2 regions of the Paracoccus sp. PARArs4 genome follow, and region 2 is predicted to be linked to the other one. Evidence: riboswitches for the same ligand, from Rfam matches in the RefSeq annotation. Region 2 holds a riboswitch; the other holds the start of a gene.
The links. Region 2 has a riboswitch for cobalamin ahead of QMZ16_RS12060 (energy-coupling factor ABC transporter permease). Riboswitches for the same ligand answer to the same signal wherever they lie in the genome.
Positions count from the first base shown of each region.

Region 1: linked by a shared signal. The riboswitch ahead of QMZ16_RS14020 (ABC transporter substrate-binding protein) and the one ahead of QMZ16_RS12060 (energy-coupling factor ABC transporter permease) in region 2 are both predicted to bind cobalamin.

Region 1 is NZ_CAMZMW010000019.1:1,383-13,424, reverse strand. It holds gene QMZ16_RS14070 (ABC transporter permease) at 1-500, opposite strand, end outside; gene QMZ16_RS14065 (ABC transporter permease) at 500-1,423, opposite strand; gene QMZ16_RS14060 (ABC transporter substrate-binding protein) at 1,423-2,913, opposite strand; gene QMZ16_RS14055 (GntR family transcriptional regulator) at 2,910-3,659, opposite strand; gene QMZ16_RS14050 (Asd/ArgC dimerization domain-containing protein) at 3,768-4,679, shown strand; gene QMZ16_RS14045 (SDR family oxidoreductase) at 4,753-5,502, shown strand; gene QMZ16_RS14040 (Lrp/AsnC family transcriptional regulator) at 5,524-5,970, opposite strand; gene QMZ16_RS14035 (LysE family translocator) at 6,075-6,680, shown strand; gene QMZ16_RS14030 (ABC transporter ATP-binding protein) at 6,610-7,416, opposite strand; gene QMZ16_RS14025 (iron ABC transporter permease) at 7,413-8,432, opposite strand; gene QMZ16_RS14020 (ABC transporter substrate-binding protein) at 8,429-9,430, opposite strand; cobalamin riboswitch at 9,540-9,752, opposite strand; gene QMZ16_RS14015 (MBL fold metallo-hydrolase) at 9,791-10,675, opposite strand; gene QMZ16_RS14010 (YeeE/YedE family protein) at 10,672-11,106, opposite strand; partial or broken gene QMZ16_RS14005 (YeeE/YedE thiosulfate transporter family protein) at 11,112-11,555, opposite strand; gene QMZ16_RS14000 (Crp/Fnr family transcriptional regulator) at 11,648-12,042, opposite strand, start outside.
Region 2 is NZ_CAMZMW010000014.1:11,056-23,097, forward strand. It holds gene rpe (ribulose-phosphate 3-epimerase) at 1-146, opposite strand, end outside; gene QMZ16_RS12010 (flagellar hook capping FlgD N-terminal domain-containing protein) at 206-871, opposite strand; gene QMZ16_RS12015 (flagellar hook-length control protein FliK) at 883-2,085, opposite strand; gene QMZ16_RS12020 (hypothetical protein) at 2,186-2,428, shown strand; gene QMZ16_RS12025 (hypothetical protein) at 2,425-2,742, shown strand; gene QMZ16_RS12030 (flagellin) at 2,911-3,753, shown strand; gene flaF (flagellar biosynthesis regulator FlaF) at 3,868-4,185, shown strand; gene flbT (flagellar biosynthesis repressor FlbT) at 4,182-4,598, shown strand; gene QMZ16_RS12045 (DUF1217 domain-containing protein) at 4,595-5,371, shown strand; gene carB (carbamoyl-phosphate synthase large subunit) at 5,480-8,818, shown strand; gene cobF (precorrin-6A synthase (deacetylating)) at 8,886-9,617, opposite strand; gene QMZ16_RS12060 (energy-coupling factor ABC transporter permease) at 9,614-10,279, opposite strand; cobalamin riboswitch at 10,314-10,532, opposite strand; gene QMZ16_RS12065 (cobyrinate a,c-diamide synthase) at 10,551-11,876, opposite strand; gene cobM (precorrin-4 C(11)-methyltransferase) at 11,873-12,042, opposite strand, start outside.

The DNA of each region.
Region 1 (12,042 bases), on a different contig from region 2:
GACAGCGTCTGACCATAGGCCACGCGGGCATAGCGCGGCCACCGCGTCAGCACGAGGACCAGGATCACGTTGAAGAAGCCCGGCCCCAGCACCGCCACGGTGATGATCGCCAGCAGGATCGCGGGGATCGACAGGAAGATGTCGACCAGCCGCATCAGCACGGTCTCGGTCCAGCCGCGCAGGTATCCGGCCAGCATGCCGACGGTGATGCCCACGACGCCCGACAGCAGCACCGACAGGACGGCCACGGAAATCGACACCCGCGCGCCATGGATCAGGCGGCTGAGGATGTCGCGGCCCAGCTCGTCCGTGCCCAGCCAGTTGGTGGCGCCCCGGCTCTCGAAGCCCGGCACCTTCAGGCGGGCCAGCAGGTTCTGCCGGTCGGGGTCCATCGGCGCAAGAAGCGGCGCGAAGATCGCGACCAGCACCATCGCGCCCAGCAGGATCGCGGGCCACCAGGGCAAGATGCGGGCGGGCAGACGGGTTGCGGCAACGCTCATCACTGGCCCCCCAGACGCACGCGCGGGTCGATCACGGAATAGAGGATGTCGGCCGCGAGGTTGGCGAAGATGGTGGCAAACGCCCCCAGCAGCACGACCGCCTGAACCACCGCGAAATCGCGCGAGGCGACGGATTGCACCGTCAGCTGCCCCAGACCCGGCCAGGCGAATACCGTCTCGACGATCACCGCGCCCGCCAGCAGCTGAGAGATCTCGAGCGCCGTGATCGACACGACCGGAATGGCCGAATTGCGCAGCAGGTGCCGCCGGACCAGCCGGGGCGTGCGAACGCCCCGCGCACGGGCGGACCTCACATAGTCGCGGCCAAGCTCGTCGATGACGGCAGAACGCGTGATCCGCGCATAGGTCGCCAGCGACAGAAGCCCAAGCGCGATCGAGGGCATCACCAGATGCGCCAGCGTGCCGGTGCCCGAAGGCGGCAGCCATTTCAGCCAGACCCCGAAGACGAGGATCATCATGATCCCGCTCCAGAAGGTGGGCATCGACTGGCAGGCCAGCACGACGCCCATGATCCAGCGAGAGATCGCCCGCCCCCGCGTCAGCGCCATGACGACGCCCGCGGGCAGACCGATGGCGAAGGCCACCAGCAGCGCGCCCCCCGCCAGTTGCAGGGTCTGGGGGATGCGGCTGGCCAGGATCTCGGCCACGGGGGCGTTCTGGATATAGGACCGGCCCAGGTCGAAGCGCAGCATGTCGCCAAGAAAGGCGACGTACTGTTCGATCAGGGGCCGGTCGAAGCCAAGCGCGCTGCGCATGGCCTCGAAATCCTCCTGCGTCGCCGTCTCGGGCAGCAGCAGGGCGGTCGGATCGCCGGTCAGGCGCTGGATGAAGAACACCAGCGTGATGACGCCGAACGCCGTGACCATTGCCTGAAGCAAGCGTTTCAGAAGGAAGGCGGACATCACTCGGACCAGCTCATGCGGTTGAGGAACATGCTCTCATTGGCGGTCGGCGTGAATTCCAGCTCGGACGCCGCGCCATACAGCACCGCCGCCTGGTACATCGGCAGCAGATAGTAGTTGTCCCGCACGATCTGGTGGACCTGGGCATATGCGTCCTGACGGACCTCGGGGTCCAGCGACACGCGGGCCTCGTCCAGCAGCTTGTCCAGTTCGGGGTCGTTCACGCGGCTCCAGTTGCTGTCGGAATGCAGCAGCGGATAGGCGATGCCGTCGGCGTCCTGGCAGGCGCAGGACCAGCGACCGAAGCTGAGTTCCGCGTTGTCCGCGGGTTCGGACCGCACGATGTTCAGATAGGTCGGCATGTCCGTCACGCTGATCGAGACGTTGAAGCCCACATCGTTCAGCATCTGCTGCAGCGCCTGCACGATGCGCTGATCGAAGACCGGCGCGGTGGCGAAGGTCGCGGGGGTCGCGGCGACATCCGCCTTGGCCGACACGATCTCCTTGGCGGCATCGGGGTCGAAGACCCAGGGCTCGATCCCCTCGGCATAGCCGAAATGCGCGGGCGAGGACAGCTGCGCCATCGGCACCTCGCCTGCGCCCAGCAAGCCCTCGGTGATGCCCAGATTGTCGATCGCCATGCTGGCGGCCTTGCGCAGTTCGGGGTCGTCGAAGGGCGGCTTGTCCAGGTTCATGCCCAAATAGGCCACACGCTCGGTCGGGGCGGACAGCGCCTTGACGTCGCCCTGACCTTCCAGCTGCGCGGCGCCGTCGCTGTCCAGGCCCACGACCAGATCGGCGGTGCCCGCCTGAAGGTTCGCAAGGCGCGTCGCGGCATCGGGCACGGCGCGGAAGGTCGCGCCCTCGAACGGACCGGCCTCGCCCCAGTAATCGTCGTTGCGGGTCAGCGTGACGGACACGCCGCGATCCCAGCCCTCGAACTTGTAGGGGCCCGACCCCACGGGGGCCGCGTTGAACGCCTCGGCGCCGACTTCCTCGACCACGTGCTTGGGCACGACCGACAGCTTGACCAGCTGCGCCATCAGCGCCGGATAGGGACCGTCGGTGGTCAGCTTGACGGTCACGTCATCGACCGCCTCGGCAGATGCGATCTGGTTGAACTGACCCAGCTGCGGCGAGGCGAATTCCGGGTCGGTGATGCGCTGGACGGAAAAGACCACATCCTCGGCGGTCAGCTTCTGGCCGTCATGGAAGGTCACGTCGTCGCGCAGCGTCAGCAGCATCTCGGTATCGCTGACCTGTTCCCACGCGGTCGCGATCTGCGGCACGATGTTGCCGTCATTGTCGCGCGTGACCAGGTTGTCGAAGATGTTGCGATAGACATAGTAGCTGTCGGGGTTCCACTGCACCTGCGGGTCCAGCGAGGACGGCTCGCCCGACAGATCGACGGTCAGGTCCTTGGCCATCGCGGGCAGTGCAAGGGTGGCGGCTGCGACACTGGCCAGCAGCAGGTTGAGCTTGGGGGTCATTGAGGTCTCCTGTTGGTCGCAGCGTTTTCGTGGTTGTTGCGCGCCGCCAGCCCGCTGCCCGGCATCAGCGGCGCGTCGTTCTTCAGAAGCTGGCGAAGGAAATAGCGTTCCTGCGCATCGATCAGCGCCAGTCGCGCGCGCTCGATGCCGGCGGCGTCGCGTTGCAGCACCGCCCCCACCAGGTCTGACACGTCGTCCCGGCGGAACAGCGTGCCGCTGTCGCCTTCCAGGAAATGGGTGATCCGCGCGGAATGGTGCCACAGCTTGCGCAGGTGGCGCGCGGTGAAGGGGTTGATCGCCCCCAGAAGCAGCCCGTCGATCCGGTCCACATGCAGGCGCACCGCGCTGACCGCGGCATCGTCGCCACCGCGAGACAGGGCCTTCAGGATGTCGTGGATCTGCTCCATCTCGGTCAGGGCGGCGTCGGTCAGGCGCACATGGGCAAGGCCGGGTTCGACGATGCGGCGGGCCGACAGCACGTCGCCGATCAGCTGGCCGGTGATCGGCAGCACCTCCCACCCCATCCGCGCCTTGGGCGATGCCCATCCGTCGAAGCCCAGCCGCATCAGCCCCGCACGGGCCGCGGCGCGCGACAGGCCGAAACGCTCCATCGCGTCGGCCTCGGTGATGACCTCGCCGGGCGCGATCTCGCACCAGATGGTGGCGGCAAGCATCCGGTCCTCGGCAAAGCGGGACTTGGCGTCGGGGCTGGGAAGCCCGCCATCCGAAAGGCCCGAACGCAACATGGGAGAGCTTGGATCATACATGAAATGTCATACCGCTCGCTTTAACATGTCAGGTATGGTGTGATGACATATTCAATCTGGCAAGAAAAATCTGCATGGAGGATTGCCGTGACGAAAAAACTGTCCGTTCTCGGGGCACTTGGGCTTCTGGGCCAGCATCTCGTGGCACGCCTTCTGCGCGAACCGGGACTGGAGATCGTCAGCCTGCACGATCATCGCCACGCAGAATCGGCTGCCGATCTGCCGTGGTTCGCAGCGCCCGAGGCCCGCGATTTCGTGCTGGGCCAGCGCATCCTGTCCCCCGATGCCGCCGCGCCGGGCGACCTGATCCTGTCCTTCCTGCCCGATGCGGGCGCCGAGGCGATCGAGAAGCGGCATCTGGGCCGCGGCGCGCGCATCCTGTCGCATTGCGAATACGCACGCGGGGCGGGGCTGCTGCTGGCGCCCGGAATGCCGCTGCCGGACACGCGCGGGCATCAGCTTCTGGCCACGCCGAACTGCACGACCGCGATCTGCGCCCTGCCTCTTGCGCGGCTGCACCGCGCCTTCGGGATCGACGCGCTGCATGTCACGACGCTGCAGGCTGTCAGCGGCACGGACCTGCCGGGGATGCAGGCGCATCGGGCGCATGACCACGTGACCTCGGTCCTGCCGGGCGAGGCCCGCGCGCTGGAGGATGAACTGCGCATCCTGTTCGGGGGCGCCTTCACCACCAGTTGCATGGCGACGCGCGTTCCGGTCTGGCGCGGGCACACGATCACGCTGACCGCGCGGCTGGCCGCGGATGCGACCCGCGAACAGATCGCCGCGGCGCTGTCGGACGTGCCGGGCATCCATCTTGCGACGGCCCCCGAGGCGATGCCCCTGCACCGCCCCGAGATCGTGCAGGAGGACGCGTTCTGCACCATCGAGGGACTGCGGATCGGGCCGGACGGCTGGCTGCAGCTGACCCTGCGCGGCGACAATCTGGGGATGGCCACGACGGGACTGATGGTCGATCTGGCGGGCATCCTGCCGTGACGCCCTTTTCCTTCGGGTCTCCACGCGATTAGGGTGTCGTCCGAATATGCAGCACAAGAACGGGGGCGGCAGGATGGCCGACATGAAGGACAAGGTGGTTCTAGTCACGGGCGCAAGCCGGGGGATCGGCGCGGCGACGGCGCGGCTGTTCGCGGATGCGGGCGCGAAGGTCGGCGTCATGGCCCGCAGCACGGATGCCGTCGCGGCCCTGGCGTCCGAGATCGGCGGCGTGGCGCTGGCAGGCGACGTGGCCGATGCGGTGGCGATGCAGCAGGCCGTCGCGACGCTGCTGGAACGCTTCGGCCGGCTGGACGTGCTGATCAACAATGCGGGGCTAATCGGTCCCATTGCGGGCATAGCCGATGCCGACCCCGACGAATGGGGCCAGGCCATCGACGTGAACATCAAGGGCGTCTTCAACGGCATACGCGCGGCCCTGCCCGTGATGCGCAAGGCGGGGGGCGGCACGATCCTGACCATCGGCTCGGGCGCCGCGCATGGCCCGCAGGAAGGTTGGAGCGCCTATTGCGCCAGCAAGGCCGGGGCGCTGATGCTGACCCGTGCGCTGGACCTCGAGGCGCGCGGCGACGGCATCCGCGCCATCAGCCTGTCGCCCGGCACCGTCGCCACCGACATGCAGGCCGCGATCCGCGACAGCGGCATCAACCCGGTCAGCCAGCTCGACTGGTCCGTGCATATCCCGCCCGAATGGCCCGCCCGCGCGTTGCTGTGGATGTGCGGCCCCGAGGCCGATCAGTGGCTTGGCGACGAGATCTCGCTTCGGGACAAGGGGATCCGCCGCAGCGTCGGCCTGATCGACTGAGACACCCGCGCGGCCTGCCCGTCAGGTCGCGCGTTCGTCCTTGCTGCTGTCCATGACGATGTGGGAATTGATCGCGTTCACATGCGACTGCGTGCCCAGAACCTCGGTATGGAAGCGCTTGTAGGCCGCAAGATCGGCGGTCTCGACCCGCAAGATGTATTCGAACGAGCCCGCGATGTTGTGGCACTCGACCACCTCGGGGGCGGCGGCCATTGCGTGCTCGAACCCCTCTTGCGCGCGCTTGTTGTGCGATGACAGCCCGACCATGACATAGACGGCCAGCCCCCGCCCCATCCGTTCGGGATCGGTCACCACGCGATAGCCGCGGATGATGCCCGAACGCTCCAGTTCCTGCACGCGCCGCAGGCAGGCCGAGGGCGACAGCCCGACCCGCTCGGCCAGCGCGACGTTGCTGATGCGCCCGTCGCGCCGCAAAGCCTGCAATATCTTCACGTCCAGAGGATCCATCGGGGCCTTTCATTGCGCGATTATCGCGTTCAGCACGATATTTGGCGGATCATTGCGCCGGATCACCGCTATTGTTGCGCCGAACCAAGCCAGAGACAAGACCGATGACCATGACCGTCCTGACCGCCCTTCTGGGCTTTGCCCTTGCCGCCACGATCACGCCGGGGCCGAACAACCTGATGCTGATGGCATCGGGCGCGAATTTCGGCTTTCGCCGGACGCTGCCGCACATGATCGGGATCGTGGGCGGGGTCTCGTTGATGTCGCTTCTGGTGGGCGCGGGGCTGATGGCGCTGTTCCAGGCGGTGCCGGTGCTGAACACCGTGCTGAAGGTGCTGTCGGTCGGCTATCTTCTGTGGCTTGCGGCCAAGGTCGCGACCGCCGCCCCCATCCAGGACCGCGCCGCCGATGCGCGCCCCATGACCGCGCTTCAGGCGGCGGCGTTCCAGTGGGTCAACCCCAAGGCATGGGCGATGTGCCTGTCGGCCGTCACGCTCTATGCGCCCGACCGTTCGTTCCTGTCGGTGGCGCTGGTCGCGGGGGCGTTTGCGCTGGTGTCCTTTCCGGCGATCTCGGTCTGGGCGTGGCTGGGGACGGTGGTCCGGCGCTGGCTGTCGAACCCGGTGCGGCTGCGGGTCTTCAACGTGACGATGGCGGCGCTGCTGGTCGCCTCGCTGTGGCCGGTGCTGGGGCTTGGCGCAGGGGCTTGAACCGCATCAGCCGGCTGCCGTCGTCGGGATCGGTCAGCACGGTGGCGCGAACGCCGAAGACATCGGCCAGCAGGTCCGCGGTCAGCACCTGTTCGGGCGGCCCGACCGCGACCAGCCGACCGGCGGACATGACCGCCAGCCGGTCGCAGCGCATCGCCTGGTTCAGGTCGTGCAGCGCGATCATGGTGGGGATGCGCAGGGCGTGCACCAGATCCAGGATCGCCAGTTGATGGCCGATATCCAGATGGTTCGTCGGCTCGTCCAGCAGCAGGATCGCGGGGTCCTGCGCAAGGGCGCGGGCGATATGGGCGCGCTGTCTTTCGCCGCCCGACAGGGTGGACCAGTCGCGATCCGCAAGATGGGTCAGATCCGCGCGTTCCAGCGCGCGGGCGACATGCGCCGCGTCCGCATCGGACCAGCGCCGCAGCGCGTCCAGCCAGGGCGTGCGCCCAAGCGAGACCGCATCGCGGACGGTGATGCGGTCGGCGGTCTCGGCGGATTGGGCGACCATCGCCATGCGCCGCGCCACGTCGCGACGGCGCAGACTGCAGATGGGGTGCCCGTCCAGCGTCACCGCCCCGCGATCCGCCCGGATCAGGCCCGACATCAGCCGCATCAGCGTCGATTTCCCCGAGCCGTTCGGCCCGATCAGGCCCAGAACCTCGGGGCCCGACAGCCGCAGGTCCACGTCGCGCAGGATCCCGCGATACGACAGCGATCTGGCCTCCAGCGTCATGCGGACCCCCTTGCCCGGATCAGGATGACGGCAAAGGCAGGCGCGCCGACCAGCGCGGTCACCACGCCGATGGGCAGGGTCTGACCCGGCACCAGCACGCGCGCGATCACGTCCGCGGCGATCAGGAAGACCATTCCGGCAAGCGCGGTCGCCGGAACCAGCCTGCCATGCCGGCTGCCCACGAGGAACCGCGCCGCATGGGGCACGACCAGCCCCACGAAGCCGATGGCCCCGGTGACCGAGACCATCATCGCCGTCGCCCCCGCCGTCGCAAGAATCAGGACCGCCTGCACGCGGCGCACGGGCACGCCCAGCCCCGCCGCCGCATCGCTGCCGAAGGCGAAGGCGTCCAGCGCGCGCACGTGCCACAGCGTGACGGCCAGCGCGACGATGGCAGCGGTCAGCGTGCTGCCGACATCCTCCCACCGGGTGCCGGACAGGTTGCCCATCAGCCAGAACATGATCCCGCGCGCTTGTTCTGCATTGGCCGACCGCGCGATCACGAAGCTGGTCAGCGCGTTGAACAGCTGCGAGCCCGCAATCCCCGCCAGCACGATCTGCGCGGCACCCCGAGCGCCCGGTCCGCCGCCAGACAGCCGTGCAAGGCCCACGACCAGCGCGAAGGCCGTCAGCGCACCGATCAGCGCCCCCGCCGACATGGGCAGCATCCCCGCCCCGAGGCCCGCCACCGCGACCAGCACCGCACCCGTCGACGCCCCCGCCGAGATGCCCAGCAGATAGGGATCGGCCAGCGCATTGCGCAGCAGCGTCTGCAGCACCAGCCCCGAGATCGCCAGCCCCGCCCCGCAGGCCCCCGCGACCAGCGCGCGCGGCAGGCGATAGGCCCAGACGATGCCCTGGTCGATGGGATCGACCGCGTGGCCCGCGTCCCACAGCTGGTTCGCCAGCGCTTTCCACACCGTCGCGGGCGGGATCGGCGTCTCGCCCAGGGCCGCGCCCAGCAGGGGCGCGACCACGATCAGGCCAAGGATCAGGGGCAGCGTCCGAAGCGTCATTCGGCCAGCCTGCCCATCCCCTCGGCCATGGCCTCCAGCCCGTCCAGCATGCGGATGCTGCCATGCATGGCCTCGGCGTCGATGATGACGATGCGGTCATCGCGGACCGCCTGCATGCGGCTGGTCACGGGATCGCTGCGCAGGAACTCCAGCTTGGCCTGCACGTCGTCGGCCGGGAAGCGGCGGCGATCCATCCGCGCGATGAACAGGACCGAGGGATCGGCGCGGGCGATGGTCTCCCACCCCACCGTCGGCCATTCCTCGTCGGATGAGACGACGTTGCGCAGGCCCAGCCGGTACAGCATCCAGGCCGGGATGCCCATGCCCCCTGCCATGTAGGGATCGGCCTCCATCTCGGACGAGGAGAACCAGACCGCCGCCGAGGCGTCGGGCAGATCCAGCGCCCGCGCCTGCGCCACGACCGCGCGTTCGCGCGATTGCAGGTCGGCGACCAGCGCATCGCCCGCCGCCTGCGCATCCATCACCGTGGCGATCTGCGTGATGCTGTCCCACAGCGTGCCGATGTCGAAGGGCGCAAGGCGCGTGCCGTCGGCGCCGACAAGATTGTCCTTGCCGCTGCAATCGGTCGGCATGACATAGGTCGGGATGCCCAGATCTTCGAACTGTTCGCGGGTGCCGACCGCGCCCTGTTCGCCGATCATCCATTCGAACATCGTGGGCACGAAGCCGGGGCGCTTGTTCACCACGGCCTCGAAGCTGGGGGTGTTGTCGCTGATGCGCTCCACCCCGGCGTCGATCCGGGCGTAATCCGGCAGCACGCCGTTGAACCACAGCGCCGTGCCGGCCATGCGGTCCTGCTGCCCCAGGGCATAGAGGATCTCGGTCGTGGACTGGCCGATCGAGACGACATTCGCCGGGCGTTCCGGGATCGTCACGCGATGGCCGCAATTCTCGATGGTCAGGGGGTATTCGGTCGGCGCGGCAAGCGCCGCCAGCGGAAATCCAGTCGCGCAGATCGCGATCGCAAGCTTCTTCATCTTGTCGTCCTTCATCGTTGTGAAGGACGGGGCAAAGGAAGGCGCAGGACGACGTTCCGGCGGGACCGGGCGCATCGCCAGCGTGATCCCTCCGGGGCACCCCGCCCGGCATGGTCGCAGTCGCGATGGCAGGTCTCCTGACTTGCGGATCGCGGCCTTGCCCGCCTTCCCGGCGCGGGCGCCAGTGGCATATGGGGTCGGCTACCGCTTACAGTTGCGGGGGCAGTCGCGGAATCGGCACCTTCTGGTTACACCTCACCGCGTTCCCTTTTCACCCGCCCGGAACCTTGGCCGCGCGGGAACCATCGCAGCGATGCATGACCGCTGCCGGGGGCCAAGTCAATCGGCCAGGACCGCGACCTACAGTCCGTTGACCGGCACCTTCAGCATGGGACGGCCATCCCTGTCGGTCGGAACCTCGCCCCCGCGCATGTTCACCTGAAGCGAGGGGATGATCAGCCGCGGCATCGCCAGCGTCGCGTCGCGTTCGGTCCGGAAGCGGACGAATTCCTCGCGGGTGCGGCCATTGCCGACATGGATGTTGTGGGCCTTTTCCTCGGCCACGGTGGTCTGCCACTGGATGTCGCGGCCGTTCGGGCCGTAATCGTGGCACATGAACAGGCGCATCTCGTCCGGCAGCGTCAGGACGCGCTGGATGGAATCGAACAGCACCCCCGCATCGCCGCCGGGAAAATCGGCACGGGCCGAGCCGCCATCCGGCATGAACAGCGTGTCCCCGACAAAGGCCGCGTCGCCCATGACATGGACCATGCAGGCGGGGGTGTGACCGGGGGTATGGATCGCAAAGACCGGCATGTTGCCCACCATGTAGCGGTCGCCATCCTCGAACAGGCGGTCGAACTGGCTGCCGTCGCGCTGGAACTCGGTCCCCTCGTTGAAGATCTTGCCGAAGGTGTCCTGAACGACCATGATCTGCGCGCCGATGCCGATCCTGCCGCCCAGCCGTTCCTGGATATAGGGCGCGGCGGACAGGTGGTCGGCATGGACATGCGTTTCGATGATCCATTCCAGCCGCAGCCCGCGGTCGCGCACCTGGCGGATCAGCTCGTCCGCGTGGTCATGGGTGATCCGCCCGGCGGAGTAGTCGATGTCCATCACGCTGTCGATGATCGCGCAGGCGTCGGATGACGGGTCCCGCACCAGGTAGCTGATCGTGTTCGTGTCCTTGTCGAAGAAGCCGTGAACCTCGGGGTGGATGTCCATGCGAAGCGGAAAGGCGGTCATCTGGGGATCTCCTTCGGGCGGGGGGCCGGGAACGACATGCGGCGCAGCATGAAGCCGATGATGACAGCCGACAGGAACAAGGCAACCTCCCATCGCAGGGTCCCGAGCGCGGGGATCGCAGCCCCGGGGCAGAAGCCCGCGATGCCCCAGCCGATGCCGAAGATGGCGGATCCCCCGATCAGGCGCGCATCCGGGCGGGTCGCTGTCGGCAGATCGAAGCGCTGTGCCAGCAGCGGTCCGTCCATCCGCAGGGCCAGCCGGTATCCCGGCAGCGCGACGGCCAGCGCGCCCCCCATCACGAAGGCCAGCGACGGGTCCCACGCCCCCGCGATGTCGAAGAAGTTAAGCACCTTGGCCGGGTCCATCATTCCCGACAGGGCGATGCCGATCCCGAAGACCAGCCCGGTCGCGACGGCAAGAGCGAAGCGCATGACCCCTATCCCCCGATCACGTGGCGGATGACGAAGACGGTCGCCGCCGCCGTCGCCATGAAGACCGGCACCGCGACCATCGAGCGGCGCGACAGCCGCGCCAGCCCGCAGACCCCGTGTCCCGAGGTGCAGCCGGACCCGAGGCTGGCGCCGAACCCCACGAGGATCCCGCCCGCGACGATCATGCCGGGACCGGCCGGAACCTCGATCCGCGGCAGGCGTCCGGTAAGCGCCCAGAGAATTTCCGGCGCGGCGACCATGCCGATCACCAGCCCCAGCCGCCAACCGGCTTCCCCGCGCGACGGCGCGAAGACCAGACCCGACAGGATACCCGTGGCCCCCAGAACGCGGCCCAGCCCCGCCATCAGCATGACGGCGGCCAATCCGATCAGCAGCCCACCCTGAAGGGACGACCAGGGGGTGAAGACGGTATCCATCGCGATCCTCGTGACTTGGCCGGGCGGGGCATCCGCCGGTGGCTCTCGGTCCGTGGATAAGGCCCGCGGTGCGGCGCGTCGGTGACATTGTCACGCTTGGCCGATCACCCGGCCTGCGCCATCGCCCGCAACGCCGCGCGGTCGGCGATGTCGATCCGTCCCCGCGACTGCGCGACAAAGCCGCGCTTCTGGAAATCGTGCAGCAGGCGGGAAATCACCTCCCGGGCGGTGCCAAGCTCGGATGCAAGCTGCGAATGGGTCGCGGCAAGGCTGTCATGCGCGCCCGCCAGCAACAGCAGACGCTCGGCCAAGCGCATGTCCATGCGCGCGAAGGCCACGTCGTTCACGACCCGCAGCAGGTCGATCAGCCGCCGCGAATAGGCCGCGAAGACGAAATCGCGAAAGCCGGGCTCCTCGGCGGTCAGCCTGTCGAAATCGGCCCTGGGCAGGGTGATGACCGTCAGGTCGGTCTCGGCGATGCCTTCGGCGTTATAGGCCT
Region 2 (12,042 bases):
CCGAAGGTCAGGTTCGGCACGAAATGGCCGTCCATCACGTCGACATGGACCCAGTCGGCGCCCTGCGCCTCGATTGCGCGGATCTCGTTGCCGAAATCGGCGAAATCGGCGGACAGGATCGACGGGGCGATCAGGATCTTGGACATTGCGGGGCTCCCTCCGGGTGTTCGGTCAGCCGGGGCTTATGCCCGCAATGCGCATCCGGTCAAGCGTCCGGGGCCTCTCGCAGGCCCGTCACCTGATCGACCGAGGCCGTGGCCCCGCCTTCCAGCACGATGATCGTCCCCTGCGCCCCGACCTGCGCCTCGGTGACGCGGGCATATGTCTCGACCGCGCCGGTGCCGATCGTCTGCCCGTCGCGGCTGCTCTCGATCCGGAAACCATAGAGCCCGTCCGGCAGCTTGTTCCCCATGTCGTCGCGCCCGTACCAGTCGATCTGTCCCTGTCCGGGGCCGATCTCCTCGCGCATGATCTCCTGGCCCGAGGCGGTGGTGGTGATCAGCGTCACGCTGTCGGCAAGCGCGTGGGGCGCGACCTCCAGCGTCAGGGGGGTGTCGCCGAAATGCACCGGGGCGGTGGTGCGGGCCTCCTTGCCGATCCAGTCGGCAACGCCGCCGATGCCGCCCGCGCCCGATTGCGCGACCAGCTGGCCCAGCAGCTGGTTGCCCAGGGCCTGCTGTTCGACCCCCGCGAAGGTCGCAAGCTGCACCGCGAAATCCGTGCTCTCCATCGGGTTCAGCGGATCCTGGTTCTGCAGCTGCGCGGTCAGCATGGTCAGGAACGTCTCGAAATCGGCCCCGGTGCCTGCGCTTCCGAGGCTGGTCGAGGCCGTTGTCGTCTGTGTCGTCGTCGCGCCGATGGCATCGACCATATGTGTATCTCCTATATCCTGATGTCGAGCCGGCGGTCGCTGAGCGGTCGTGGCCGCGTGGCCACATGCTCGACCGTGGCGGCGGGCGAGCCCTCGGGGGCGTCGTCATGCGGGGCGGGCGCGGAATCCCGACGTTCTTCGCGGAAATCGAGCGATCCCTGTTCGATCCCCGCATCCGCCAGCGTCTGGGTCAGCAGGTCCGCGTTGCGGCGGATCAGGTCCAGCGTCTCGGGGCGTTCGGCAAAGATCGTGACATGCCCCCGATCGGCCCCGGTCATGACCAGGCGAAGGCGGCCCAGTTCCTCGGGGGCGAGGGCGATCTCGGTCTCGCCCTCCCGGGTCGTCACGACGGCATCGGCGATCTGGCGCGCCACGGGTCTTGGGTCGTGCTGCGGGGCGCTGCGCGGCTGTTGCACGGTCTCGGCGCGGGGGGCGTCGGGCTGCGGGGCATCGGCGCGCGCGGCAAGGGCTGGGCGTGCGTCCAGCTGTTCGAGCGGCTCGGGATTGATCGGGCGTTCGGTTTCGGCTGCCAGGGGGGCGGGGGCCTGCCGCGTATCGCCGAGCGGTTCGGGCGCTGTATGCGTCGCCGTTCCGACCGGCGGCGACATGCGGTCCGCAGGTGCCTGCTCGACCGGGGGCTGCGCAAGCGTGACTGCCGGTTCCGCGCGCGCGGTGTTCGAAGGCCGCGAAGCTTCGGCTTCCGCCATCGCCGTGGGTTTGGGCAGGGATTCCTGTGCGTGCAGGGCGACGACGGGATCCGGCCCCGGAGCTGACGGCTCGTCAGGGGCGGGTGGCGATTCGGCCTGTTCCGCCGTCGGCACATCATCTTGCAGCGGGACGGCATTCTCGACCTCGGCCACCTGCGGGGTCTCGGCCTCTTGCAGGATCTGGGCCACTTGCGGGGCCTGGTCCAACGGCAGGGTCTCGGCCAACAGCGGCGCTTCGGGCAGGCTGTCCCCCTGCGTCCGGGGCGGGGCATAGTCGGCACTGATCCCCGACCAGCCTGCAAGCAACAGGATCAACGGATCCTCGGTCTGGGGCAGGGCGACCGCGCCCGGCCCGGACGGCAAGGCGGGATCCTCGGGCAGCGAGAATTCGAAGCCCTCGCCCATCTCGATCGCGGGTGCGTCCGCGACCGGCAGCGCCAGCCTGGGCGACAGGATCAGTGTCGGGTCCGGTTGCCCCGGAAGCACGATCATCGGTATCTCGGTCATCTGCATCCTCCCGCGTCCCGACCGGAATATCCTGAACTCCTTACCAATTATTTACCGCGCAAGGCCTAGGCATGGGGCATGACATGAAAAGGAGAGTCGCGTGCAGATCACTTCCCCGACCCTTGCCGCAACCGCGCCCGACCGCGCCGTCGCGGTGCAGAACCTCGAACGGGCCTTCCTCGAGGAGATGTTGAAACATGCAGGCCCCGCCGCGATGGAGGGCCCCTTTTCCGGCGGCGCGGGAGAGGATCATTTTGCAAGCTTCCTGACCCGCGAACATGCCGCGGTGCTGGCCGACCGCCTGGACCTCGGCTTCGACGGGATCGTCGGGGGTGGCGCATGAACCGCGGGACGGGCCGACAGCTGGCCGCGATTCGCGCGGCGATCCTGTCCGGAAACGCGCCCGCCGCATTGCGCGCGATCGAGGAATTCGGCCGCCTTGCCGCCCGGCAGGGCCTGTCCGAGGCGGACCGCGCCGCGATCGAGCCGCAGGTGATGCAGATCCGCAGCCTGGCCGAGGCGTCGCTTGCCGGTGCGCGCCAGGCCGCCGAGGAGGTGCGCGCGATCATCCGCGCCGCGCGCAGCCTGCAGACCTATGACGAGGTCGGGCGCCGCAACGTGACCGCCGTCGTCGCGACCGCCCCGCAGCGGTTTTAGTAAAATGCGCAGTGAATGGCGCTTCGTGGAATCGGCGCCGTTCACTAGTTGTCAATCACCGGCAGCTAGAACGGTGACATGCCGATCACGGCACGGGGCAGGACCCCGCCAGGTCAGAAGGCCGCTCATGCAAACCCTGGTGCAAAGCACCGTTTACCGGAGGATAACATGTCCAGCATTCTGACCAACAACAGCGCGATGGTGGCCCTTCAGACCCTGAAGAGCATCAACTCGCAACTGGGCAAGACCCAGTCCGACATCTCGACCGGCAAATCGGTCGCGACGGCCAAGGACAACGCGGCCGTCTGGGCGATCTCGAAGGTCATGGAAACGGACCAGACGGGCTTCAAGACCATCCAGTCGAACCTGAACGTCGCGGATGCCGTCGTCTCGACTGCCCGCAGCGGGGCTGAAGAAATCACCAACCTGCTGAACGAGATGAAGGAACTGGCCATCGGCGGCGCGAACGACGCGGCCGATCACGCCAAGATCCAGACGGACATCTCGAAGAAGGTCGAACAGATCACCTCGATCATCGGCGGCACGCAGATGAACGGCGTGAACCTGCTGAAGACCAACCCGACCGCGGGCAATACCAGCTTCACCGTGCTGGGGTCGCTGGATCGGACCAACGGCGCTGCGGCGACCTCGGCCAACAACATCTCGGTCGACTCGGTCGATTTCGAGGCCGGGCTGAACGTTGCGGGCCTGACCGCGATCACCGACCGTGCCTCGGCCCAGACCGCCATCGGCGAGATCGAGGCCCTGATCGACGTCGCGGTGCAGGGCGCCGCCGACCTGGGTTCGGCGGGCAAGCGCATCACCGACCAGTCGAGCTTCGTCGGCAAGCTGGCGGATTCGCTTAGCACCGGCATGGGCTCGCTGGTCGATGCCGACATGGAAGAAGCCTCTGCCCGCCTGCAGGCGCTGCAGACCCAGCAGCAGCTGGGCATCCAGGCGCTGTCGATCGCGAACCAGTCGCCGTCGGCCGTCATGTCGCTGTTCCGCTGATGAACAGGGCGGGCGCCATGACGGCGCCCGCCACCCCCACACTTCTCCAGAACGGGATGCACGATCTTGAACGCGGTAACGCCACTGGCCGAACACGGCTACAGGAACCCCGGGATGCGCAGCGCGCGCGATGCGGAATACGACGTCTTTGCCCGCGTCACGCGCATGCTGCGACAGGCATCCGATCGCAAGGACAGGCGCGACATCATCGCCGCCGTCGCGAAGAATACCGAACTTTGGACCTTGCTGGCCTTCGATCTGGCCGAACCCGGCAACGGGCTGCCAGATGATGCCAAGGCCGGGCTGATCTCGTTGGCCGGTTTCCAGATCCGCCACGGGCAATCGGTCATGGCGGGCGAGGCAGTGACCCAGCCGCTGATCGATATCAACATGACCGTCATGCGCGGTCTGCGCGGAGAGGTGGGCGCATGAGCGGCCTGGTCCTGAAACTTGCCCCGAACGAGCGTGTCCTGATCAATGGCGCTGTCATCGAGAATGGCGACCGGCGCAGCAAGATCGCGATCAAGACGCCGAACGTGAACGTCCTGCGCCTGCGCGACGCGATCCATCCCGACGATGCCGGAACCCCGGTCGCGCGTGCCTGTTACATCGCGCAGCTGATCCTGTCGGGCGATGCCGAACCCACCGAGGGCAAGCGGCAGCTGCTTCTGGCGATCGAGCAGCTGAGCCAGGTCTTCGACGACCGCGACAGCCGCATCATCCTTGGCCAGGCGACCGAGGCCGCGGTCGAGGACAACCCCTATCATGCGATGCGCAGGCTGCGCGAATTGCTGCCGCGGGAAACGCGCCTGTTCGCACGCGCGGCCGCGCCCCGACCGGCATGACGGCGATCTTCATCGGAAGCAGCGGGATCGCCGGCTGGAAGATCGTCCAGCGCAGCGAGGAACGGCAGATCAAGGCGGTCGAGGCCGACCCCATCGTCCAGCGCTCGACCGCGTATTTCCAAGACAAGATCGGCGGCGTCACCGGTGCCGCCGATCTGGTCGACGACTATCGCCTTCTCAGCACCGCATTGTCCGCCTTCGGGCTGGAAGATGACATCGCCAACAAGGCCTTCATCCGCAAGGTGCTGGAATCGGACGTGTCCGACGCCAACTCGCTCGTGAACCGCCTGTCGGACAAGCGTTACAAGCGCATGGCCGAGGCGTTCGGCTTCGGGTCTGCCACGCAGCCCGCCGATCTGGGGCAGACCATCGGCAAGGCCTTCGTCCAGCGCGAATTCGAACGTCGCATCGGCGAGGGGGACGAGAACCTGCGCCTTGCCCTGAATGCGCGGCGAGAGCTGGAGGACATGGCCCGGCGCAGTTCGACCGACAAGACCCTGTGGTACGAGGTCATGGGCAACGCCCCCCTGCGCGAGGTCTTCGAAGGCGCGTTCGGTTTCGGCGACAGCTACGGCCAGCTGGACGTCGACCGGCAGCTGGAGGAGTTCATGAACGCATCCGAGCGGTATCTCGGCAGCTCCAGCTTCGCGGATCTGACCGAGGCGGGCACCATCGACAAGCTGATCGTCAACTTCCTGGCGCGCAGCCAGATCCAGACCGGCGAGGTGCAGAACCGCTATAGCACCGCGCTGGCCTTGCTGTCGGGCGGCTGAGGCCCGCGAAATAGGGTCGTGCAGGGTCCGCGGCACCTTGCGTCCTGACCTGTCTTGGCTATAACCCCGGACGATTTGCGCCAATCTCAGCCAGCCGCGGAGGCCATGATGCCGAAAAGAACCGATATCAAATCCATCCTGATCATCGGCGCCGGCCCCATCGTCATCGGGCAGGCCTGCGAATTCGACTACTCGGGCGCTCAGGCCTGCAAGGCCCTGCGCGAGGAAGGCTATCGCGTCATCCTGGTCAACTCGAACCCGGCCACGATCATGACCGATCCGGAAATGGCCGACGCGACCTATATCGAACCGATCACCCCCGAGATGGTCGAGAAGATCATCGCCAAGGAACGCCCCGACGCGCTGCTGCCGACCATGGGCGGTCAGACCGGCCTGAACACCGCCTTGGCGCTGGCGGATAACGGCGCGCTGAACCGCTATGGCGTGGAGCTGATCGGCGCGCAGCGCAGCGCCATCGAGATGGCCGAGGACCGCAAGCTGTTCCGCGAGGCGATGGACCGCATCGGCATCGAGAACCCGCGCGCCACCATCGTCGCGGCGCCGAAGCTGGCCAACGGCAAATACGACATCAATGCCGGCGTCGCCGAGGCCATGGAGGCGCTGGAGGATATCGGCCTGCCCGCGATCATCCGCCCCGCCTTCACGCTTGGCGGCACCGGCGGCGGCGTGGCCTACAACCGCGACGACTACGAACGCATCGTGCGTTCGGGGCTGGACGCGTCGCCCATGGCGCAGGTGCTGGTCGACGAAAGCCTGCTGGGCTGGAAGGAATACGAGATGGAAGTCGTGCGCGACCGCGCCGACAACGCCATCATCGTCTGCGCCATCGAGAACGTCGATCCGATGGGCGTCCACACGGGCGATTCGATCACCGTCGCCCCCGCGCTGACCCTGACCGACCGCGAATACCAGCGCATGCGCAACGGATCGATCGCGGTCCTGCGCGAGATCGGCGTCGAGACCGGCGGTTCCAACGTGCAATGGGCCATCAACCCCGAGGACGGCCGCATGGTCGTGATCGAGATGAACCCGCGCGTCTCGCGCAGCTCGGCGCTGGCGTCGAAGGCGACCGGCTTCCCCATCGCCAAGATCGCCGCCAAGCTGGCCGTCGGCTATACCCTGGACGAGCTGGACAACGACATCACCAAGGTGACGCCCGCCAGCTTCGAGCCCAGCATCGACTATGTCGTCACCAAGATCCCGCGCTTCGCCTTCGAGAAGTTCCCCGGCAGCAAGCCCGAACTGACCACCGCGATGAAATCGGTGGGCGAGGTCATGGCCATCGGCCGCAGCTTCCACGAATCGCTGCAGAAGGCGCTGACCTCGATGGAGAACGGGCTGACCGGCCTGGACGAGATCGTGATCGAGGGCGCCGCCGACCAGGGCAAGCCCGCCGTGATCGCGGCGCTGTCCAAGCAGACGCCCGACCGCATCCGCATCATCGCCGAGGCGATGCGCTTCGGCATGACCAATGACGAGATCCAGCGCGTCACCAGCTTCGACCCCTGGTTCCTGGCCCGCATCCGCGAGATCGTGGACGCCGAGCATCGCATCCGCGAGGGCGGCCTGCCCGAGGATGCCGACGATCTGCGCGCGATCAAGATGATGGGCTTCACCGATGCCCGCCTTGCGCATCTGACCGGCCGGGACGAGGCCGACATCCGCCGCGCCCGCCGCGCGCTGGACATCAAGCCCGTCTTCAAGCGCATCGATACCTGCGCCGCCGAGTTCGAGGCCCAGACCCCCTACATGTATTCGACCTATGAAGCCCCCGCGATGGGCGAGGTGGAATGCGAATCGCGCCCCTCGGACGCCAAGAAGGTCGTCATCCTGGGCGGCGGTCCGAACCGGATCGGCCAGGGGATCGAGTTCGACTATTGCTGCTGTCACGCCTGCTTCGCGCTGACCGGCGCGGGCTACGAGACCATCATGGTCAACTGCAACCCCGAGACGGTCAGCACCGATTATGACACCAGCGACCGCCTGTATTTCGAGCCGCTGACCCTGGAGCATGTGCTGGAGATCCTGCGCACCGAGCAGGAGAACGGCACCCTGCACGGCGTCATCGTCCAGTTCGGGGGCCAGACGCCGCTGAAGCTGGCAAACGATCTCGAGGCCGAGGGCATCCCGATCCTGGGCACCACCCCCGACGCGATCGACCTTGCCGAGGACCGCGAGCGGTTCCAGAAGCTGCTGAACGATCTGGGCCTCAAGCAGCCGATCAACGGCATCGCCAGCACCGACGAGCAGGCGATCGAGATCGCGGGCCGCATCGGCTTCCCGCTGGTGATCCGCCCGTCCTATGTCCTTGGCGGCCGCGCGATGGAGATCGTGCGCGACATGGACCACCTCAAGCGCTATATCCGCGAGGCGGTAACGGTGTCGGGCAAGAACCCGGTCCTGCTGGACAGCTATCTTGCCGGCGCGATCGAGGTCGACGTGGACGCGCTGTCGGACGGCAAGACCGTCCATGTCGCGGGCATCATGGAGCATATCGAGGAAGCCGGCGTCCATTCGGGCGACAGCGCCTGCTCGCTGCCGCCGCACACGCTGGACGCCCCCACCATCGAGGAGCTGAAGCGCCAGACCGTCGAGATGGCGCGCGCGCTGAAGGTCGTCGGCCTGATGAACGTGCAGTTCGCGCTGAAGGGCGACGAGATCTACGTGCTGGAGGTGAACCCGCGCGCCAGCCGCACGGTGCCCTTCGTCGCGAAGGCCACCGACAGCGCCATCGCCTCGATCGCCGCGCGCCTGATGGCGGGCGAGCCGATGTCGAACTTCCCCGCCCGCGCGCCCTATCCCGAGGGCGTCGGCCCCGAGGACGACCTGCCCTTCGCCGACCCGATGACCCTGGCCGATCCGATCACGCCCTGGTTCTCGGTCAAGGAGGCCGTGCTGCCCTTCGCCCGGTTCCCGGGCGTCGACACGCTGCTGGGGCCGGAAATGCGTTCCACCGGCGAGGTGATGGGCTGGGACCGCAACTTCCCGCGCGCCTTCCTCAAGGCGCAGGTGGGTGCCGGCACGCATCTGCCGCACGAGGGTCGCGTCTTCGTCTCGGTCAAGGATTCCGACAAGACCGAAGCCCTGGCGCAGGCCGCGCGCGACCTGACGCAGATGGGCTTCACGCTGGTCTCGACCTCGGGGACGGCGGACTTCCTGGCGGGCCACGGTGTCGAGACGCAGCGCGTCAACAAGGTCTATGAGGGTCGCCCGAACATCGTGGACCGCCTGAAGAACGGCGAGATCACGATGGTGCTGAACACGACCGAGGGCGCGCAGGCCATCGCCGACAGCCGCGAGATCCGCGCCGTCGCGCTGTATGACAAGATCCCGTATTTCACCACTGCCGCGGGCAGCATCGCGGCGGTGGCGGCGATCAAGTCGCGGGGCGAAGGCGAGGTCGGCGTCCGTTCGCTTCAGGCCTGAGCCTTCTGCAGAAGATCAAAGGCGGCCCCGATTTCGGGGCCGCCTTAGTTTTCAGGCCCGCGACCTTTCAGGCCCGCGCCAGAAGATAGCAGTCCATGATCCAGCCGTGACGCGCGCGGGCCTCGGCGCGCATCGCCCTGATGCGCGGGGCGGCCTCGGCCAGCTGGCCTTCCGCGATGATCTCGCGCTCCATCCCCAGATAGGCGCCCCACCAGATGTGCAGGCCATGGGGCGGCAGGTCGGCAAAGGCGCAATGACCGTCCAGCATGACGACGACGCGGTCCGCGCCGGGGGGCCAGCCCTCGTCGCGCAACCGGCGTCCGGTGGTGATCTGGACGGGGGCGGCAAGATCGTTCAGCGGTATCGCATGGGCCGCGCACAGCGCCTGGATCGCGGTGATCCCCGGCACGACGCGCACCGGCAGGCCCAGCCGTTCCGCGATCCGCAGGCTGCTGTCGTAGAGCGACGGGTCCCCCCAGACCAGCACCGCGACCGTGCCGCCGCCTGGCAGATGCGCGTCGATCTGCGCCCGCCACGCATCCGCGATCGCATTGTGCCAGTCGTTCACATGGGACAGGTAATCGCCACCCGATGCCCGCTGCGGCAGGTCGAACCGCACGACGCGGCCTTGCGGCGCATGGGCGGCCACGATCTGCGCGCGCAGGCCGGCAAGATCTGCCTTCTCCTCGCCCTTGAGAGGGATCAGGATCAGATCGGCCCGGGACAATGCCCGGGCCGCCTGGAAGGTCAGGTGATCGGGGTTTCCGGCCCCGATCCCGATCAGCGAAAGCTCGGTCACGCGAACAGGCGGCCCGTTACCAGCGGGCTGCCGCGCAGGCCGCGCAGCGACTTCGCACCGGCCAGCACGGCCAGATCGACCAGCGGTTCAAGCGCGATGACCAGCATGTAGGCCGCGCCAAAGGACATCACGCCGCCGATCGCGGCCATGCCCTGACCCCAGAACGCCCAGAAGGCGACCCAGGCGACGATCCCGCCCTGGTAGGCCGTCGACAGCGCCAGCGCCTGGCCATAGCGCAGATCGACATAGGCGGTGCCGGGCGCGATGATCCGGCCCGCGATCTCGCGCAGCAGGAACAGGGGCACCAGCAGGGTGGTCACGTTCATGCCGTATTGCGGCAGGTCCGCCGGGGCGAAGAACAGTCCCTGCAGCGCAAGGCCCGCGGCAAGGCCCAGTGCGGCGGGGGCGGCGCCCAGCAGCAGGAACAGGGTTGAACCCAGGATCAGGTGAACCTCGGACACGCCCACGGGGAATTTCGGCAGGACCTGAAAGAAGACGAAGGTCAGCGCCGTGGCGATCACCGCCCGCGCCGCAAGCGAGGGCAGCCCGCGCAGGCCGTGGTCCTTTGCCGCCAGCCGCAGCGCATAGAGGCCCGCGGTCGCCGCGGTGGCATAGCTGAGGATGATCTTCGCGCCGTTCACGACGCCCGGTTCGATATGCATTTTTGTTCTCCTGTCGCCGTCACACCCGACGGCCGTGGCATTTGCGATGCATGGCCGGTCTCCTGGCTTGCGGGTCGTGGCGGGGCGTCGGCCTTCCCGGACGGGTCCAGTGGCGCGCGTGACGCCCGCTCTCCGCATACAGTCGCGGGGGCGGCTGGGGCTTCGGGCGCCGCGATTTGGTCCGCCCTTCCCCATTCCCGATGAAGCCCGACACGTATCGCGTCATCCGGGCACCATGCGTCCTCAGCCAGACACGACGATCACGCTTCCGTCAAGTCGCGGCGGGCGCGATCAGGTGGAAGAACGTCCCGCTGACCTGCCCGCCGCCATCCGTCGCGCGGTGGCTGCCGGTTTCCGCGACCTCGCGGCCATTCGCGTCGGTGACATGGGCCAGGGGCGCATCGGGTTCGGACAGGATCGAGGCATAGTGGAACTCGTGCCCCCGCAGCGCGGCGCGTCCCAGCCCCGGCAGCGGCGCCAGCGGTGTCGCGCGGCGGTATCCCAGGTGCATCCGCCGCTTGTGGTAGCTGGTCTCCAGCCCCAGCAGGCCCAGCATCGGGTGACGCTGCCCCTCGGCATCGACCAGCCCCGCGCCAAGCGCCATGTAGCCGCCGCATTCCCCGTGCACGGGCCGCGTGCGGGCAAAGCGGTGCATGGCCTGCCGGAATCCGTCCGCAGCGGCCAGCCGTCCGGCGTGCAGTTCCGGGTATCCGCCAGGCAGCCAGCAGCAATCCGCGCCGTCGTCCGGCCCCTCGTCGGCCAGCGGCGAGAACGGCAGGATCGTCGCGCCCGCCCGCCGCCACGCGTCGATCACATGCGGATAGGTGAAGGAGAACGCGGCGTCCCGCGCGAGCGCGATCCGCCCGCCGGGGGGCGTCATGGCGGTGGGCGGATCGGCGGGCGGCAGGGGGCGGGCCGCCGCCGCACCCAGCATCGCGTCCAGGTCGCAATGCGCGCCGATGAAGTCGCCCGCATGGTCCAGGATCGCCTGAAGGCCCTCGGTCTCTTCGGCCTGGACAAGGCCCAGATGGCGTTCGGGCAGGGTGATGTTGCCCTGTCGCGGCAGCGCGCCCAGCACGCGGATGCCCGCGCGGTCCATCCCCTCGCGGATCAGGGTTTCATGCCGGGCCGAGGCCACGCGGTTCAGCACCACCCCCGCAAAGGGCAGGTCGGGCTGCAGCGTGGCGAAGCCCCGCGCGACCGCCGCCGCCGACTGCGCCTGCCCCGACACGTCGATGATCAGAACCACCGGCCAGCCCGTCAGCGTCGCGATCTCGGCGCTGGCGCCGATGCCGGATTCGCCCCGATGCGCAACGCCGTCGAACAGGCCCATCGACCCCTCGGCCAGCACTAGGTCGGCATCCGGCTGGGCGGTGACATGAGTCAGGATACGCCCCCGCTCCATCGCCCAGGAATCCAGGTTGAAGGACGGCCGCCCCGAGGCCGCGCGGTGGAAGCCCGGGTCGATATAGTCCGGTCCCGACTTGAAAGGCTGCACATCCATGCCGCGGCGGCGCAGCGCGTTCAGAAGGCCCAGCATCAGCACCGTCTTGCCGGTGCCCGATGCGGGGGCAGAGATCATCAGTCCGGGCGTCATTCGGGGAACCTGGGGTTGGGGCCGGTCGGGCGGTACCGGCGGTCGTAATCGGCGGCATAGAGGCGGCTTTCCTGGAACCCCTCGGCGCCAAGTGCGGGGCCGACAAGGATCAGCGCGGTGCGGTCGATGCCCTGGGCCGCCTGTGCGATGGTGGCAAGGGGCGCGC